Regions from separate parts of the Streptomyces sp. BI87 genome, predicted to be linked through region 2. Evidence: riboswitches for the same ligand, from Rfam matches in the RefSeq annotation. Region 2 holds a riboswitch; the other holds the start of a gene.
What was found. A riboswitch is a leader RNA that binds a small molecule or an ion and turns the genes downstream of it on or off. The one in region 2 is predicted to bind glycine.
Positions count from the first base shown of each region.

Region 1: another riboswitch for glycine. It lies ahead of gcvT (glycine cleavage system aminomethyltransferase GcvT); the one in region 2 lies ahead of gcvP (aminomethyl-transferring glycine dehydrogenase).

Region 1 covers NZ_CP110079.1:1,671,142-1,680,213, reverse strand. The annotation lists gene OIM89_RS07150 (L-serine ammonia-lyase) at 1-1,376, opposite strand, end outside; gene glyA (serine hydroxymethyltransferase) at 1,547-2,818, opposite strand; gene gcvH (glycine cleavage system protein GcvH) at 2,838-3,215, opposite strand; gene gcvT (glycine cleavage system aminomethyltransferase GcvT) at 3,314-4,438, opposite strand; glycine riboswitch at 4,598-4,703, opposite strand; gene OIM89_RS07130 (AAA family ATPase) at 4,943-5,665, shown strand; gene OIM89_RS07125 (enhanced serine sensitivity protein SseB) at 5,747-6,517, shown strand; gene OIM89_RS07120 (enhanced serine sensitivity protein SseB C-terminal domain-containing protein) at 6,638-7,420, shown strand; gene OIM89_RS07115 (ABC transporter substrate-binding protein) at 8,040-9,072, shown strand, end outside.
Region 2 covers NZ_CP110079.1:6,078,797-6,087,868, reverse strand. The annotation lists gene gcvP (aminomethyl-transferring glycine dehydrogenase) at 1-1,786, opposite strand, end outside; glycine riboswitch at 1,963-2,060, opposite strand; gene OIM89_RS27215 (PRC-barrel domain-containing protein) at 2,177-2,548, shown strand; gene OIM89_RS27210 (DNA polymerase IV) at 2,559-3,944, opposite strand; gene OIM89_RS27205 (MerR family transcriptional regulator) at 4,002-4,637, opposite strand; gene OIM89_RS27200 (bifunctional nuclease family protein) at 4,800-5,276, opposite strand; gene OIM89_RS27195 (MerR family transcriptional regulator) at 5,340-6,071, opposite strand; gene OIM89_RS27190 (FHA domain-containing protein) at 6,087-7,007, opposite strand; gene OIM89_RS27185 (DUF881 domain-containing protein) at 7,090-7,956, opposite strand; gene OIM89_RS27180 (small basic family protein) at 7,962-8,294, opposite strand; gene OIM89_RS27175 (DUF881 domain-containing protein) at 8,291-9,072, opposite strand, start outside.

The DNA.
Region 1 (9,072 bases), 4.4 Mb from region 2:
TCGATGATGTTCACCGCCAGCCCGCCCCGCGCCGTCTCCTTGTACTTGACCGACATGTCGGCGCCGGTCTCCTTCATGGTCTTGATGACCTTGTCGAGGGAGACCTTGTGGGAACCGTCGCCGCGCAGGGCCATGCGGGCGGCGGTGACGGCCTTGACGGCGGCCATGCCGTTCCGTTCGATGCAGGGGATCTGGACCAGGCCGCCGACCGGGTCGCAGGTCAGGCCGAGGTTGTGCTCCATGCCGATCTCGGCGGCGTTCTCCACCTGCTCGGGGGTGCCGCCGAGGACCTCGGCCAGGGCGCCGGCCGCCATCGAGCAGGCCGAGCCGACCTCGCCCTGGCAGCCGACCTCGGCGCCGGAGATCGAGGCGTTCTCCTTGAAGAGCATGCCGATGGCGCCGGCGGCGAGGAGGAAGCGGACGACGGCGTCCTCCTTCTCGGCCTCGGTGGCCGAGCCGGCGGCGAAGTTCACGTAGTAGTGCAGGACGGCGGGGATGATGCCGGCGGCGCCGTTGGTGGGGGCGGTGACCACGCGGCCGCCCGCCGCGTTCTCCTCGTTGACGGCCATCGCGTAGAGGGTGATCCACTCCATGGCGAGCGCCGCCGGGTCGCCCTCGGCGCGCAACTGGCGGGCGGAGTGAGCGGCGCGGCGGCGGACCTTGAGGCCGCCGGGGAGCAGGCCCTCGCGGGACATGCCCCGGCTGACGCAGGCCCGCATGACCTCCCAGATCTCCAGCAGCCCGGCGCGGATCTCCGCCTCGGAGCGCCAGGCCTTCTCGTTCTCCAGCATCAGCGCGGAGATCGACAGACCGGTGTCCCCGGCCAGCCGCAGCAGCTCGTCGCCGGTGCGGAAGGGGTGGGTCAGCACGGTGTCGTCGAGCTTGATGCGGTCCTCACCGACCGCGTCCTCGTCGACGACGAAGCCGCCGCCGACCGAGTAGTACGTCTTCTCCAGCAGGGTCGCGCCGGTGTGGTCGAAGGCCCACAGGGTCATGCCGTTGGCGTGGTACGGCAGGGCGCGGCGCCGGTGCAGGATCAGTTCCTCGTCGGCGTCGAAGGCGATCTCGTGGACACCCAGCACGTTGAGGCGGCCGGTGGCGCGGATCTCGGCGATCCGGTCGTCGGCGCGCTCCACGTCGACCGTGCGCGGGGACTCGCCCTCCAGGCCCAGCAGGACCGCCTTGGGCGTGCCGTGGCCGTGCCCGGTCGCTCCCAGCGAGCCGAACAGCTCGGCCCGCAGCGAGGTGGTGTGGACGAGCAGACCCTCGTTCTTGAGGCGGCGGGCGAACATCCGCGCGGCCCGCATCGGGCCGACCGTGTGCGAGCTGGACGGGCCGATGCCGACCGAGAACAGGTCGAAGACCGAGATGGCCACAGGAACTCCTAGCGGGAGGCGGACGGCGCTGTCCGCCGAAGGGGGCAGGGGCGCGGGGACCTGCGGGGGGGACCCCGGGCGCGGAGGAGGGTGCGGGCCGGTGGAAGCGGACCCGCACCCTCCAGTGTGCGCGGTGCGACGCCGGCGGAGGTGTACCGCCGGCGTCCGGACTAGTTGAGCCCGGTGTACAGCGGGTGCTTCTCGGCCAGCGCGGTGACCCGCGCCTTCAGCGCCTCGGCCTCGTACGAGGGCTTGAGGGCCTCGGCGATGATGTCGGCGACCTCGGCGAAGTCCTCGGCCTGGAAGCCGCGGGTGGCCAGCGCCGGCGTGCCGATGCGCAGGCCCGAGGTGACCATCGGGGGCCGCGGGTCGTTCGGGACGGCGTTGCGGTTGACGGTGATGCCGACCTCGTGGAGGCGGTCCTCCGCCTGCTGGCCGTCGAGCTGGCTCTCGCGCAGGTCGACGAGGACCAGGTGGACGTCGGTGCCGCCGGAGAGGACCGAGACGCCGTGGTCGGTGACGTCGGGCTGGACCAGGCGCTCGGCGAGGATGCGGGCACCCTCGACGGTGCGCCGCTGGCGCTCCTTGAACTCCTCGGAGGCCGCGACCTTGAACGCGACGGCCTTGGCGGCCACCACGTGCTCCAGCGGACCACCCTGCTGACCGGGGAAGACCGCGGAGTTGATCTTCTTGGCCAGCTCGGCGGTGGAGAGGATGACCCCGCCGCGCGGGCCGCCCAGCGTCTTGTGGGTGGTGGTGGTGACGACGTGCGCGTGCGGCACCGGCGAGGGGTGCAGCCCGGCCGCGACCAGCCCGGCGAAGTGCGCCATGTCCACCATCAGGTACGCCCCGACCTCGTCCGCGATCCGGCGGAAGGCGGCGAAGTCCAGCTGGCGCGGGTAGGCCGACCAGCCGGCCACGATCAGCTTCGGGCGGGACTCCTTGGCGAGCCGCTCGACCTCGGCCATGTCGACCTGGCCGCTCTCGGCGTCGACGTGGTAGGCGACCACGTTGTAGAGCTTGCCGGAGAAGTTGATCTTCATGCCGTGGGTCAGGTGGCCGCCGTGGGCCAGGTCCAGGCCCATGATCGTGTCGCCCGGCTTCAGCAGCGCGAACATCGCGGCGGCGTTGGCCTGCGCACCGGAGTGCGGCTGGACGTTGGCCGCCTCGGCGCCGAAGAGCTCCTTGATGCGGTCGATGGCGATCTTCTCGATCACGTCGACATGCTCACAGCCGCCGTAGTAGCGGCGGCCCGGGTAGCCCTCGGCGTACTTGTTGGTGAGGACGGAGCCCTGCGCCTCCATGACGGCGACCGGAGCGAAGTTCTCCGAGGCGATCATCTCGAGGGTGGACTGCTGACGGAGCAGCTCGGCGTCGACGGCGGCGGCGACGTCCGGGTCGAGCTCGTGGAGGGGGGTGTTCAGAAGCGACTTCGAAGACATCACAGTCCCTGGGGTGGTCTCAGTTGCCGGAGAACTCGGTGTACGCGTCGGCCGAGAGCAGATCGTCCGGCTCCTCGCTGACGCGCACCTTGAACAGCCAGCCGCCCTCGAAGGGGGCGGTGTTCACCAGCGACGGGTCGTTCACGACGTCCTCGTTGATCTCGGTGACCTCACCGGAGACGGGGGAGTACAGGTCGCTGACCGACTTGGTCGACTCCAGCTCGCCGCAGGTCTCGCCCGCGGTGACCGTTTCGCCGACCTCCGGGAGCTGGGCGTAGACGACGTCACCGAGCGCGCCTGCCGCGTACTCGGTGATGCCGATCGTCGACACGCCGTCCTCGGCGGCCGACAGCCACTCGTGCTCCTTGCTGTAGCGCAGCTGCTGGGGGTTGCTCATGGGGTGAATTCTCCTGTACGCGGGGGTGTGCTGGTGAACGGAAGGTCTCGCGATCCGGGACGGAGCGGGTGCGTCGCGTCACGTTGCGCGGAGGCGGGCTACTTCTGGCGCTTGTAGAACGGCAGCGCCACGACCTCGTACGGCTCGTGGCTGCCCCGGATGTCGACGCCGACGCCGGGCGTGCCGGGCGCCGCGTGGGCGGCGTCGACGTAGGCCATGGCGACGGGCTTGCCCAGGGTGGGGGAGGGGGCGCCCGAGGTGACCTCGCCGACCACCTGGCCGTCCGCGACCACCGGGTAGCCCGCGCGCGGCACCCGGCGCCCCTCGGCGACCAGGCCGACCAGGGTGCGCGGCGGATGCTCTGCGGCGTCCGCGGCGGCCTTCTCCAGGGCGGCGCGGCCCACGAAGTCGCCCTCCTTCTCGAACTTCACCACCCGGCCGAGCCCGGCGTCGAAGGGGGTGAGCGCCGTGGTCAGCTCGTGCCCGTACAGCGGCATGCCCGCCTCCAGGCGCAGCGTGTCGCGGCAGGAGAGCCCGCACGGCACGAGGCCCGTCCCGGCCCCGGCGGCGGTCAGCGCCTCCCACAGGGCGACCGCGTCGCCGGGGGCCACGAACAGCTCGAAGCCGTCCTCACCGGTGTAGCCGGTCCGCGCGATCAGCGCCTCGACCCCGGCGACGGTGCCGGGCAGCCCCGCGTAGTACTTCAGCCCGTCCAGGTCGGCGTCGGTGACCGAGGCGAGGATGGCCGGGGAGGCCGGGCCCTGCACGGCGATCAGCGCGTACGCGTCCCGGTCGTCGCGGACCTCGACGTCGAAGGAGGCGGCCCGCTCGGTCAGCGCGTCCAGTACCACCTGGGCGTTGCCCGCGTTGGCGACGACCATGAACTCGGGGGACTCGACCGGACCGCGCCGGTAGACGATCAGGTCGTCGAGGATGCCGCCGTCCTCCTGGCAGATCATCGTGTACCGGGCCCGGCCGGGGCCGATCGTGGCGATGTTGCCGACCAGGGCGTAGGCGAGGAAGCGGGTGGCGTCCGGGCCCAGCACGGTGATCTCGCCCATGTGGGAGAGGTCGAAGAGCCCGGCGCGGGTGCGCACCGCCTGGTGCTCGTCGCGCTCGCTGCCGTACCGCAGCGGCATGTCCCAGCCGGCGAAGTCGGTCATGGTGGCCCCGAGCGCACGGTGCGTGGCGTCGAGTGCGGTCGTACGGGGGGTCTGGCTCATATCCGGGCGCTCCCAGGGCATGACGGCGAGGGGAATCGATCCTCCCCATCTGTCATCGAAACCTGAGAGGTTCGCCGCGGCCACCCGGACGAGCGGCCGGGGCGGCCATGACTTGCACCTTGGGTGGGGCCGACGGAGCGGCCCGCTTTTCAGATGTGCCTCGCCCGCGCGGTACGGGGCCTGAGAGATTCAAGGGAGGGACTTGCTCCTTCGGCGTCCTGACCAGGGCTTCGGGGCCCCGGCAGAACTCTCCCGCGCGGATTCAAGCGGCCGGTATGCAGTTCGCGCCCATCATTGCACGCACCCCCGCGCGGCAGAACCCCTCCCCGGGGGCGACGGCGGCGGCGGCTTCCGGCCAACCCGGGACCACCCCCGCCGCCCGGCGGAACCAAACGACCCCCGCCCGGCGTGACCAGCCAGTGAAACCGCCGGCGGCGGCCGACGGGACCGGTAATCGGCTTGTGCCGCATTACCTTCTCTTTACACTCGGGGGAGATGACGCACGTGACCGCACGGGGGGAGCCCACCACGGTGCAGAGCAGCAGCGGCCGGGAGGTCTCCGCCCCGCCCCCGAGTCCCGGCGGGCCGGCGCCCGCCCTCGCCACGACCCTGCCCGCCCTGCCCGCCCAGCCGGGCACCCGGCAGATTCCGGCCACCGTCCGCGACCTGCGGGCCACCGGGGGCCGCCCCGCCCCCGACACCCTCACCTTCGGCCAGGGCGACCTCGTCGTCGTCTCCGGCCTGCCCGGCAGTGGCAAGTCCACCCTGATCCGCCGCACCGTCCGGGCCGCCCGCGCCGACTCCCAGGACACCCGCGAGCAGTGGGAGGCCCGCCTCCCCGCCGCCCTGCCCTACGCCCTGTACCGCCCCCTCGCCCGCCTCGCCCACTACGCCGCCCTGCGCCGCATGCTCCGCGCGGGCCGCAGCGTCGTCGTCCACGACTGCGGCACCCAGCGCTGGGTCCGCCACTGGCTGGCCCGCGAGGCCCGCCGCCGCGGCCGCACCCTGCACATGGTCTTCCTCGACGTCGACCCGGACACCGCCCTCGACGGCCAGCGCGCCCGGGGCAGAGGCGTGAGCCGGTACGCCTTCCTGCGCCACCGCCGCGTCGTCGCCCGCCTCCTCGCCACCCTCGACGCCGGCACCCCGCCCCCGGGCTGCGGCTCCGCCACCCTCCTCGACCGCGCCGCCGCCGACCGGCTGCGTACCCTCACCTTCCGCGCCTGAGTCAACTCCCGCTCCCTCGTGGGCCCCGACGCGGGTAGGGTCGGGGCGCAGGCGAGGTATGTGTGATCAGGCGGTGAGCAGATGAGCATCCCGGCCCAGGCCCCCCACGGGCTCTACGGCGGATGGCCGAGCAACGAACTGGAGGAGGCCCTCGCGGCCTCCCTGGGCGCCGAGGCGGCGGGCGGACGGCTGGTCGAGGTCCTCGGCCGCAGCAGTGTCTGGGTCCCGCTGCCCAACGGCGGCAGCCCCGAGAGCGGGTCACTGGACCTGCCGACGCTGGACATCGACGGGGGCGCGTACGTCCCGGTGTTCAGCTCCGAGCAGCAGTTCCGCTCCTGCGTCGGCGGCCACCTGGCCTTCGCCGTCGCCCCGGCCACCGAGTTCGCCCGCGGCCTGCCCCCGCAGCTGGGCATCGCCGTCAACCCGGGCGGCACCGTCGGCGTCCCGCTGCCGCCTCCGGCCGTGGCCGAGCTGTGCCGCACCGGCCGCTCCCCGCTCGACGGACCGGCCACCGGCGGCCGGGTCCGCACCTACGAGCCCGACTGGCAGGAGGACCCGGTGGACTTCCTCGGCGTCGCCGCCGGGGAGTTCGAGGAGTCCGGCGTGGTCGCCACCGCCCGCCGCTGCCTGGCCAGCGTCGAGGGCGGGGACCCGGTCCTCTTCGTCGGCGTCGAGCTGAACCGCCACGACGACGCCGCCGCCCAGCGCGCCATGGACGCCCTCGGCCGCGCCCTGGGCCGCACCCCGGTCCCGTGGCCGGTCAACCTCGTCCTGCTGGACGCCACCGACGACCTGGTGGCCCGGTGGATGGCGAACAAGCTGCGCACCTTCTACCGGCGTGAGCCGTCCTGACCGACGGACGGAGGGCCTAAGCTGTTTTCATGACCTGGCCGGTTCCGTGTCACACGGAACCGGTCCTGGCATGACGGGGGCAGGCCCCGGGGGACGAAGTGACGAAGGGGCGGTCAACAGGTGAGTGCGTCGGGCACGGCCGCGGCCGGGCAGGTCGAGCACATGCTGCGCCAGGTCGCCCCCGGGCGGTACGACGCCTACGAGGGGCTGCTGCACGCGCTCGCCGACCCCGGCGGGCAGGTCTGGATGCTGCTCTGGCACGGCCAGGCCGGCTCCCCCGACGCGCAGTACGCCGCCATGGAGGTCGACGGCCTCGGCTACGCCCCCTGCGTCACCTCCGCCCAGGAACTCTCCGCCAGCGGCTGGACCCGCGCCCACGAGGTGGTCTCCACCCGTGAGGCCGCCGCCGGGCTCTACCAGGACCAGGTCGGCCTCTGGATCAACCCGCACGCCCCCGGTGGCGGCGTCGGCGTCCCCTGGGCGGACCTGCGCCGCCTCGCCGTCGGCCTCGACGCGCAGCCGCCGGGCCCGCTGCGCATCTCCGAGCCGGTCATCGAACTCCCGCAGTTCTACGCCCTGCTGGCGCAGAACGCGCACCGCACCCCCGCGCTCCGCTCGCTGCGCCGCGCCTGGGTCCAGCCCGCCCTCGGCGTGCCGTACCTGGCCATCGGCCTCGACGTCTACGACCCGGGCGCCCAGGCCGTGGAGTCGGTGCGGGCGATGATGCGCCAGTCGGTCGGCGCCGTCCCGGACGGCCTCGCCGTCTCCACCGTCGCCATGTCCGACCCGTACGACCCGGTCGCCCTCTGGCTGCGCGCCCACGCCCGCCCCTTCTACGACCGCGACGCCCACGCCGCCCCGCCCGCCTCGGGATACGGCTACCCGCAGCCGTACGGGCGCTGAGCCGGGGCCACGGCCGCCTTCACGTAGACGCCGGCGCACGCCCGCGCCCAGCTTCCGGAGCGAAGCGCCCGGAATTCCGCCCATCATTCATCAGGCGCCCCTTTTCACGCCTTTCGCTCCGCTGCGCTCCGCGCGCACTCCCATTCCGCTCCCGGCCTCCGGAATTCTGTCGGCACTTCCGCTGGCCAGAGGTTTGCGGGGGCTTCCGGTGGACACGAATGAGGCGAGCGGAATGAGGGCCCACCGACTTTCGCCGTCCAGCATTCGAGAACGTCCCCTTCCACGCCGCCCACCGGCCCGAGGGGACATAAGGGGGCTCGCCCGGCCAATGGGGCGAAGGGGTGCGGAGGTTCGGCTGACGGGGTGTGAAAGTCCGGTGTAGCGCAGCGTGTTCGTACGGCAGCGAATGGTGCGGAATCGCCTGCGCGGCGCCCCTGAAGGCGCGCTTCTGTCCGGTAAACGGTGCCGGAAGGAGTGATGTCCCGGATATGCGCGGTTTGTTGTCTGTCCGGGTCTCAGGTCGGTATCACCGCTATGCGGATCATTCTCCCCGGTGAGAGACGTGGGTAGTGTTCAGCCGGTCAAGACCTCTGTATGAATGCTGAACCGGGGTGGGCCCATGCGCATTTTCAAGTCCCGAGTCACTCGGGCGATCACGGTCGCGGCTGCGACCGCGCTGATCGTCACCGGGTGCTCCAGTGAGCGAGACACCACGGAAGGGAAGGGCAAGGACGGCGGCAAGGACACCTTCGTGTTCGGCGGCGCCGGCGACCCCGGTTCCCTCGACCCGGCGCTGGCGTCCGACGGTGAGACCTTCCGCGTCACCCGCCAGGCCTTCGAGGCGCTGCTGGAGCACGAGCCCGGCGGCTCGAAGCTCGTCGGCGGTCTCGCCGAGACGTGGGACTCGAACGACGAGGGCACCGTCTGGACCTTCAACCTGCGCAAGGGCGTCAAGTTCCACGACGGTGAGGCGTTCAACGCCGAGGCGGTCTGCGCCAACTACGACCACTGGTTCAACTGGACGGGCACGTACCAGAGTTCCGCCGTGTCGTACTACTGGCAGACCATCATGGGCGGCTTCGCCAAGAACGAGGACAAGGACGCCCCCAAGGCGAACTACAAGTCCTGCACGGCGAAGGACGAGAACACCGCCGTCATCGAGGTGAAGAAGCCCTCCGCCAACCTCCCCGGCGGCTTCTCGCTCCAAGCCCTCGCGATCCACTCGCCGAAGGCGCTGAAGGCGTACGAGAAGGAGGAGGCGTCCGCCAAGGGCGACGCCATCACCTACCCCAAGTACAGCCAGCAGGCCGGCACGGTCGCCGGTACCGGCCCGTACAAGATCACGAAGTGGAACAAGGGCAACAAGGAAGTCGCCCTTGAGCGCTTCGACGACTACTGGGGCAAGAAGGCCGGGGTCAAGAACCTCGTCTTCCGCACCATCGACACCGAGGAAGGCCGTCGTTCGGCCCTCCAGGCCGGTGACATCGACGGCTACGACCTCGTGTCGCCCGCCGACGTGAAGACCCTGGAGAAGGCCGGCTTCCAGGTCCCGACCCGTGAGGTCTTCAACATCTTCTACCTGGGCTTCTCGCAGGAGAAGAACAAGAAGCTCCAGGACAAGGACGTCCGCGCCGCGATCGCCCACGCGATCG
Region 2 (9,072 bases):
GGTCCAGGTCGCCGTTGGCCCGGTGGTAACCGCGGACTGCCAGCAGCCCGGCCAGCTCACCCTGCGAGCCGGCGTTGGGCTGGAGGGAGACCTTGTCGTAGCCGGTGACCTCGGCAAGGCGCTCCTCCAGCTCGCGGATGAGCGTGAGGTAGCCCTGCGCCTGGTCGGCCGGGGCGAAGGGGTGCAGCGCGCCGAACTCGGGCCAGGTGACCGGCTCCATCTCGGTCGTCGCGTTCAGCTTCATCGTGCAGGAGCCGAGCGGGATCATGCCCCGGTCCAGCGCGTAGTCCCGGTCGGCCAGCCGCTTGAGGTAGCGGAGCATGGCGGTCTCGGAGCGGTACTGGTGGAAGACCGGGTGGGTCAGGTACGCGTCCTCACGGAGCAGCGCCTCGGGCAGCGCGTCCGGGGCGGAGGCGTCCAGCTCCTCGATGTCGGCGGAGACCCCGAAGGCCTCCCAGACCGCGGCGAGCCGGGCGCGGGTGGTGGTCTCGTCGCAGGCGACGGAGACGTGGTCGGCGTCGACCTGGCGGAGGTTGATGCCCCGCTCGCGGGCGGCGGAGGCCACCTCGGCGGCCCGGCCGGGCACCCGGGCCGTCACGGTGTCGAAGAACGACTCCTCGGTGATCTCGACCCCGCTCCGGCGCAGCCCTGCGGCGAGCAGCGCGGCGAAGCGGTGGGTACGCCCGGCGATGGCACGCAGCCCCTCGGGCCCGTGGTAGACCGCGTACATCCCGGCCATCACGGCGAGCAGCACCTGCGCGGTGCAGATGTTGCTGGTGGCCTTCTCGCGGCGGATGTGCTGCTCACGGGTCTGGAGGGCGAGCCGGTACGCGCGGTCGCCGTCGGCGTCGACCGAGACACCGACCAGACGGCCCGGGAGGCTGCGCGCGAACTTCTCACGGACCGCCATGTATCCGGCGTGCGGGCCGCCGAAGCCCATGGGCACGCCGAAGCGCTGGCTGGTGCCGACGGCGATGTCGGCGCCGAGCTGACCGGGCGGGGTCAGCAGGGTCAGGGCGAGCAGGTCGGCGGCGACGGTGACGACGGCACCCAGCTCGTGGGCGGCGTCGATGACCGGCTTGAGGTCGCGGACGGCCCCGGAGGCACCGGGGTACTGGAGGAGGACGCCGAAGACGCCCCGCTCGGCGACCTCGGCGGGGATGCCCTCACTGAGGTCGGCGACGACCACCTCGACGCCGGTCGGCTCGGCGCGGGTCTCGATCACCGCGACGGTCTGCGGGAAGGCGTCGGCGTCGATGAGGAAGACACCCTGCTTGACCTTGCCGACCCGGCGCGAGAGCGCCATCGCCTCGGCGGCGGCGGTGCCCTCGTCCAGCAGCGAGGCGCCGGAGGTGGGCAGGCCGGTGAGGTCGGCGACGGTGGTCTGGAAGTTCAGCAGCGCCTCCAGCCGGCCCTGCGAGATCTCCGGCTGGTAGGGCGTGTACGCCGTGTACCAGGCCGGGTTCTCCATGACGTTCCGCAGGATGACCGGCGGGGTGAAGGTACCGTAGTAGCCCAGGCCGATCATGGAGTCGACGACCTGGTTGCGGTCGGCCAGGCTGCGCAGTTCGGCGAGGACCTCCGCCTCGGAGCGGCCGTCGGGCAGGTCCAGCGCCTCGGCGCTCTTGATCACGTCGGGGACGGCGGCGGCGGTGAGTTCGTCCAGGGAGCCGTAGCCCACCTGAGCCAGCATCTTGGCGCGGTCACCGGCGTCGGGCCCGATGTGCCGCTGTTCGAACGGGACGCCCTGTTCGAGGCGGGAGAGCGGGGTGCGGTTGGCGGTCATGCGGAGGCCTCCTGGTCGACGCGACCTGCGTGGGACACCCGCCGCGGGTGCCCGTACGGCCTCCCCCTCTGTCATCCGGACCTGAGAGCTTCACCGGCGCTGAGGCCGGTTTTCACCGTCGGTGAGGCCGGGGTGCGCACGGAGCGTCCGCCTCCCGTCCTGCTTTCCAGAGTGACCTCGTCCGTGCGGTACGGGGGCCTGAGAGATTCCGGGGAGGATTTGCTCCTTCGGCGCCTCCGCGGTGAACGCCGGAGGACTCTCCCGCACGGGGTCGACAGCCACAACCAGCCTATCAGCGGGAACCGCGCCGGGTCCGTTCGAGTGGCCGAGCGACGGGATGTGCCCTTTCGTAGGAGGGACGCATGTGCTGCGATGCCCTGGGAGGGTTCCGTGCAGAGCGATATCGATCCCCGCAGCCTGATCGGACGCAAGGCGTTCGACCGCCACGGCACCAAGGTCGGCACGGTCGACGAGGTCTATCTGGACGACGCGACCGGCGTCCCGGAGTGGGCCGCCGTCCGCACCGGCCTCTTCAGCCGCGACGCCTTCGTCCCCCTGGAACCGAGCGAGCTGGTCGAGGGAGGGCTGCGCATCCCGTTCGAACGCGCCCTCATCCGCGAGGCCCCCGACTTCGGCGTGGGCCGCCACCTCTCCCCGGAGCAGGAACTCCAGCTCTACCACCACTACGGACTGGACCTCGGCGCCCCCGAACCGCCCCCCGACCGCGACTTCGGCCGTGTCGCGGGCACCGACGACGCCTGACCCACCCCGCTCACCCCCCGTCGGGCCCGCTGTCCTCCTCCACCAGGGGGAGCGGCGCCGACAGGCTCAGCTCCGGGTCGTCCGTGCGGAAGGTACGCACCCGGCCCGGCGCCGAGGTCGGCGTCTCGAACCGGACGGTCACGCGTCCGACCCCGCTGCCCTGGACCCAGCCGGGCCCGTGGACGGCGTGGACCACGTCGTGACCGGCGGGCCAGCGCCGCTCCTCCGGGACGGCCGGCGCGACCGGGTCCACCGTCTCGGCCGCGGGCCCCTCCGGAGCCGGCTCCTCCGCCCCCGCGGCCGCCTCAGCTGCGGCCCGCTCCCCCGCGGCCTGGGCGAACAGGTCCTCCTGCGTGTAGTCGGCGAGGCCGCTGACGCCCACGCCGAGGAGACGGACCCCGCCGGTGGTGTCCACGCCCTCCAGGAGCCGCGCGGCGGCCTCCCGGACGACGGCGGGGTCGTCCGTGGGGCCGCGCAGAGTCTCCGAGCGGGTCAGCGTGGAGAAGTCGTAGCGGCGGACCTTGAGGACCACCGTGCGCCCCGAGCGGCCCGCCTCGCGCAGCCGCTTGGTGCACCGCTCCGCCAGCCGCGCGACCTCGCCGCGCACCCGGACCCGGTCGTGGATGTCCAGGTCGTAGGTGTCCTCCACGGAGACGGACTTGCCCTCCCGCTCGGAGACCACGGGCCGCTCGTCGAGGGCGAGGGCCATGGCGTACAGGCCGGTGCCGTGCGCCCGGCCGAGCAGCCGGACCAGTTCGTCCTGGCCGGCCTCGGCGATCTCGTCGACGGTGGTGATGCCCGCACGGCGCAGATGGTCACCGGTGGCCGGGCCGACGCCGGGCAGCACCCGGACCGGGAGCGGCGCCAGCAGTTCCCGCTCCGTGCCCGGCTCGATGAGGACCAGGCCGTCCGGCTTGGCCCGCTCCGAGCCGATCTTGGCGAGCATCTTCGACACGGCGAGCCCGACCGACCCGCTCAGCCCGGTGACCCTCCTGATGTCCGCCCGCAGCCGCTCCCCCACCTCGCGGGCGGAACCGCTGTCGAAGGCCGCCCCGCCCGCCTCCAGGTCGACGAACGCCTCGTCCAGGCTGAGCGGCTCCACCAGCGGCGAGAGCCCCCGCAGCAGCCCCATGACCTGGTTGCTGACGTCGCGGTAGAGGGTGAAGCGGGGGGTGAGGTACGCGGCGTGCGGGGCGAGCCGACGCGCCTGCGCGGTGGGCATCGCCGAGTGGACCCCGAACCGCCGTGCCTCGTAGGAGGCGGTGGCCACCACTCCGCGCGGCCCGAGCCCACCGACCACCACCGCTTTTCCGCGCAGGCTCGGCTTGGCGGCCTGCTCCGCCGAGGCGTAGAAGGCATCCATGTCGAGATGGAGGATCGTGGGCGCGGATCTCACGGGGTCGATGCTGCCCTACGCCACCGACAACGGCGGCCGGACGGCCCGTGGGCTCGTTCAGACCGCCCGGTTGCGCCGCCGGGCCAGCTCGTCGCCGGGGTGGTGGCGCACCACCGTCTCCCCGGTCTCCACCCGCTCCCCGTGGAGCTGGGCGAGGGCGCTCTCCACGTCCGACCAGACCACGCCCACCGCGATGCCGAAGATGCCCTGGCCGCCCTGGAGCAGGTCGACCACCTCGTCGGGCGAGGTGCACTCGTAGACGGTGGCGCCGTCGCTCATCAGCGTCATCCGCTCCAGGTCGCGGAAGCCGCCGTCCCGCAGGTGCTGGACCGTGGTGCGGATGTTCTGGAGGGAGACCCCGGTGTCGAGGAACCGCTTGACGATCTTGAGGACGACCACGTCGCGGAAGCTGTAGAGCCGCTGCGCGGCGCCCCCGTGCGGCGGCCGCACGCTCGGCTCGACCAGCCCGGTACGGGCCCAGTAGTCCAGTTGGCGGTAGGTGATCCCGGCCGCGGCGCAGGCGGTGGGACCCCGGTAACCGATGTCGTCCCCGGCCCTCTCCACGCCGTCGGCGACGGCCTCGACCGGCCGCCCCTGCCGTGCCGCCGACCTGCCGTGAAGCGGGTACGGACCGCGCTCGCGGGGGCTGAGCCCCGGAGCACCCCCCGTCGTACCGTCGCCGCTGATGCTCACGCCGACCCTCCGTCCTTGACCTGCTTGTCGACGGTAGGCAGTCACCCGGGGTGCGTCAACGATCGCCGCGCTCGCCACGCCGGGTGATATTCCCCCCAAGGGTGGTTTACCGTGTCCCGCTTCCGGGAAAGGCCGCCGATCGGCCGGAGGGGTCAGCCGCCGCTACTGGCTGTTGTTGGTGCCGAAGTCCTCGGGCGAGATCTGATCGAGGAACTCGCGGAACTTCTCCACCTCGTCCTCCTGCTCGTCCGGGATGGCGATCCCCGCGTCGTCGAGCACCCCGTCACTGCCGTAGATCGGCGTGCCGGTGCGCAGCGCGAGCGCTATGGCGTCGGAGGGGCGGGCGCTCACCTCGACCCCGCTGGCGAAGACCAGCTCCGCGTAGAAGACGCCTTCCCGCAGGTCGGTGATGCGCACTTCGGTCAGCTCCTGCCCCACGGCCTCCAGGACGTCCTTGAAGAGGTCGTGCGTCAGCGGCCTGGCAGGGGCCATGCCCTGCTGGGCAAATGCGATGGCGGTCGCCTCACCCGGTCCGATCCAGATGGGGAGGTAGCGGTCGCCTCCCACTTCGCGCAGGAGCACGATCGGCTGGTTGGAGGGCATTTCGACCCGGACACCTACGACGTCGAGCTCGTTCACACAGCAACCCTAGGACGTGCCCGGCGGGTTTGGGTAGTCGGGCTCCGGCTGGATCGGTCCGGATCAGGGCAGACGCACCCCGAGAGCGGTCTGGAAGAGCGCCGAATGCAGGCTCGTGGTGAGCTCGGCCAGCTCCTTGGTCCGCTCCTGGGCATGGGCTCTGGTCTGCGGATTCCGGTGCAGGCGCAGGGGCGCGACGATCTGCTCGACCAGGGATGCCTCCCGGTCGGCGGCGGCCTTCATGGCCCGCAGATGACGCGGCTCGATTCCCGAGCGGCCCAGTTCGGCCACCAGAGCGGCGACGCGCACCGCCTGGGCGTCGTAGTCCCCCTCGGGCAGCGGGCCGATCAGCCCGTACGACTCCCATTCGGCGAGTTCCTCCTCGCCGACCTCGGCGGCGGCCAGGAGCTCCGCCCGGCCGACGCGGCGGACGGTGGGAGCGCCGGGGTCGGTCTCCTGGGCCTCGCGCTGCCGGCCGACGCCGGGGAGCGGGTACTCCTCGCCGCGCTCGACGGCGTCGAGGTGCTCCTTGATGACCTTGAGGGGGAGGTAGTGGTCGCGCTGCATGCGCAGGACCTGGGCGAGCCGCTCGATGTCCTGCGGGCTGAACTTGCGGTACCCCGAGGGGGTGCGCTGCGGCTCGATGAGCCCCTCGGACTCCAGGAAACGGATCTTGGAGATGGTCACTTCGGGGAATTCGTCACGGAGCGTGCTGAGCACCGTGCCGATACTCACCGGCCGACTGTCCGCGGCGGCGGTGCCGTTCCCGGCACCGCCCCTCGCTGATTGACGCATAGACCTTCCTGACGGTCAGATGCCCCGCTGGCTGGCGTAGAAGACCAGCCGGTACTTGCCGATCTGCACCTCGTCGCCGTTGGCGAGCGCGACGGCGTCGATGCGCTCGCGGTTGACGTAGGTGCCGTTGAGGCTGCCCACGTCGGCGACGGTGAAGGCCCCGTCCTCCTGGCGGCGGAACTCGACGTGGCGGCGCGAGACCGTCACGTCGTCCAGGAAGATGTCACCCTGCGGGTGGCGCCCCGCCGTCGTCAGGTCCCCGTCGAGCAGGAACCGGCTGCCGGCGTTGGGCCCGCGGCGCACCACCAGCAGCGCCGATCCGGCCGGGAGGGCGTCCACGGCGGCCTGGGCCTCCGGGGAGAGCGTCGGCGCCGGGTTCTGCCCGGTCACCTCCGCCTCGTACGCCTCCAGTCCGGAGATCGAGATCGTCGAGGTGGTCTCCGACGGGCGCTCCTGGGCCGCCTGGGCGGTCAGGGGCGCTCCGCAGTTGGAACAGAAGCGGCTGGCCTCGGCGTTGCGGTGCCCGCACCTGCTGCACACCATGGACGGGCCTCCCTGCCGCGGCTGCCCTGCGGGGGCTTCGGTTCCGTACGAGCCGGGACCGAAGTCTCCACCCGTACTTGAGGTTGATGGTTCACCGAAACCTATGCCGCCGGCACCGGAGCGGTCAACGGACGACGCGCCCGAATTGTCACCGCCGGCCACCTCGTCACGGAACAGGGGACGCTCGCCCTGCTCCTCTTCTCCCTGGCGCGGGGCGCGGTGCCGGGCGGCCTTGCCGCCGTCCTCGCGCCCACTCTTGCCGAACAACTTCGCAAACAACTTCACGGGCGATTCCCCTTGACCGAAACAGACCCGCCCGTGGGGCAGGACGAACCCTGATTGCACACGACGGCCGATCCGGACGCCTTCACCGCGTCCGTCTCCACCGCACAGTTTCCACCACGCACCGCCTCCGCCGTGCGCCGACCCCCCGCAACCTCATGCCCCGCTCGGGCACTGTGCATACGCTCGGGCCTCACTCGTTGGACGACCGAGCGTAGTCAGGCTGCTCCGCCGGTCGCAAGGCGTCCACCACGATCTTCTCCTCACGTGTCACCACCACCGTGGCCTGCTCCTTCTCCAGCGTCTGGACCACCCCGCCAGGGATGTTGAGGGCCGGTTCGAGATCCTGCGGGTTGCCGACGACCTTGAAACGGTAAGGACGGGTGATCTTGTTCCCGTCGACGTTGACGCCGCCCGATCCATCACTCAGGTACGTGCCCGCGACCACCCGTACGTCATTCACCTGGATCGCCTCCGCGCCCGCCGCCCGCAGCTCCTGGACGGCGTCCAGGAGCATGTCGGCGCGGACGGTCCCGGCGGCGTCCTGGACGGTGACGGTGATGCCCGGACCGGTCGCCGCGACGTTCCCCGCGAGGATGCCCAACTGACGCTCCTTCTCGACGGTCTGCCGACGCGCCTCCTCGGCCTGGTCCGAGCTGTTCTCCAGCTCGGTCCGCTGGTCCTCCAGACGCTGCTTCTCGTCTTCCAGACGCTCGGTACGGTCGTCGAGTTCATCGAGGATGCGCACGAGATCGTCCTGGCGGGCGCCGCGCAGCGCCCCGGTGTCGTTGGTGGAGCGCACCTGGATGGCCAGGCCGAGCCCGAGCACGAAGAGCAGCACGGCGACGGTGAGCTGGGCACGGGTCACCCGCGGCGGCCACAGGCCCTTCACCAGGCGCTGCCGGCCGGTCAGTTCGGCGGGGGCCGGCCCTTCCTCCGGGGGCGGCTCGGCGGCGGGCTCGGGGGCCGCCTCGGGCAGCGGCTGGCGCCGGGGCGGTCCGGCCGGACGGGGGGCGTCGCCGGAGTCGGGGCCCTGGGCGCCGGGCTCGTCGTCGCGCATCGGCCTCACGCCCTGAACACGTGCCGGCGGATGGCCGCGGCGTTGGAGAAGATGCGGATGCCGAGGACCACGACGACGCCGGTGGAGAGCTGGGCGCCCACGCCGAGCTGGTCGCCGAGGAAGACGATGAGGGCGGCGACGACGACGTTCGACAGGAACGAGACGACGAAGACCTTGTCGTCGAAGATGCCGTCGAGCATGGCGCGCAGCCCGCCGAAGACGGCGTCCAGCGCCGCCACCACGGCGATCGGCAGATAAGGCTCCACGACGGCGGGAACCTCGGGCCGGACCAGCAGTCCGGCCACGACTCCCACGAGGAGCCCCAGTACGGCGATCAAGATGTGCCCTTTCCCGCGGTCGGCTCCGCGATTCGTACGCTCACGCTCGGTGCGGCGGGCAGGCGGACCTCGTCCTCCGCGGTGATCCTCGTGCGGATGCCGAAGTTCTCGCGCAGTGCCGCGAGGTACTGCCCGTCCGCGCTGCCCTGGAAGCGGTCGGCGAGGCGCTGCCCGTCGCCCACCGCCAGCACCGTGTACGGCGGGCCCAGCGGTTTGTTGTCGACCAGTATGGCGTCCCCCGCGGCTCTGATCGCCGAGAGGGCGGTGAGGCGCTGGCCGTTGATCGACACGGCCTCGGCGCCGGACTGCCAGAGCCCGTTGACGACGCGTTGCATGTCGCGGTCGCGCAGCCGCCCGGTGTCGGAGAACCCGGCGCTCTCCCGCGGTCCGCCGCCCCCGGTGTCGGACCCCTTGGCGTCGTCCACCACCAGCTTGAGGCCGGGGCCGTGGACGGCGGTGGAGCCCGAGAGGAGGCCGACCAGGGCGCCCTGGTCCCCGCCGTGCTTCTGGAGTGCCTCGCGCTGGCGCTTGCCGACCTCGGTCCGCAGGCTCTCGACATCCTTCTCGAGACCGTCGGCGGTGGCCGATCCGCTCTCGATCCGGTCGATGAGTTCCTCGCGTTCCTTGGCGACGACCGGTGCGTCCTCGCGGGCCTGGGCGGCCCCGACGGTGACGACGAGGGCGGCGAGGACCAGCCCGGCCGCCAGCCCGAGCTTCGCCTTGAGGGTGCGCGGGACGCCCGCGGTGCCGTCGGCGGCCCGGCGGGCGGCCGCCTCGG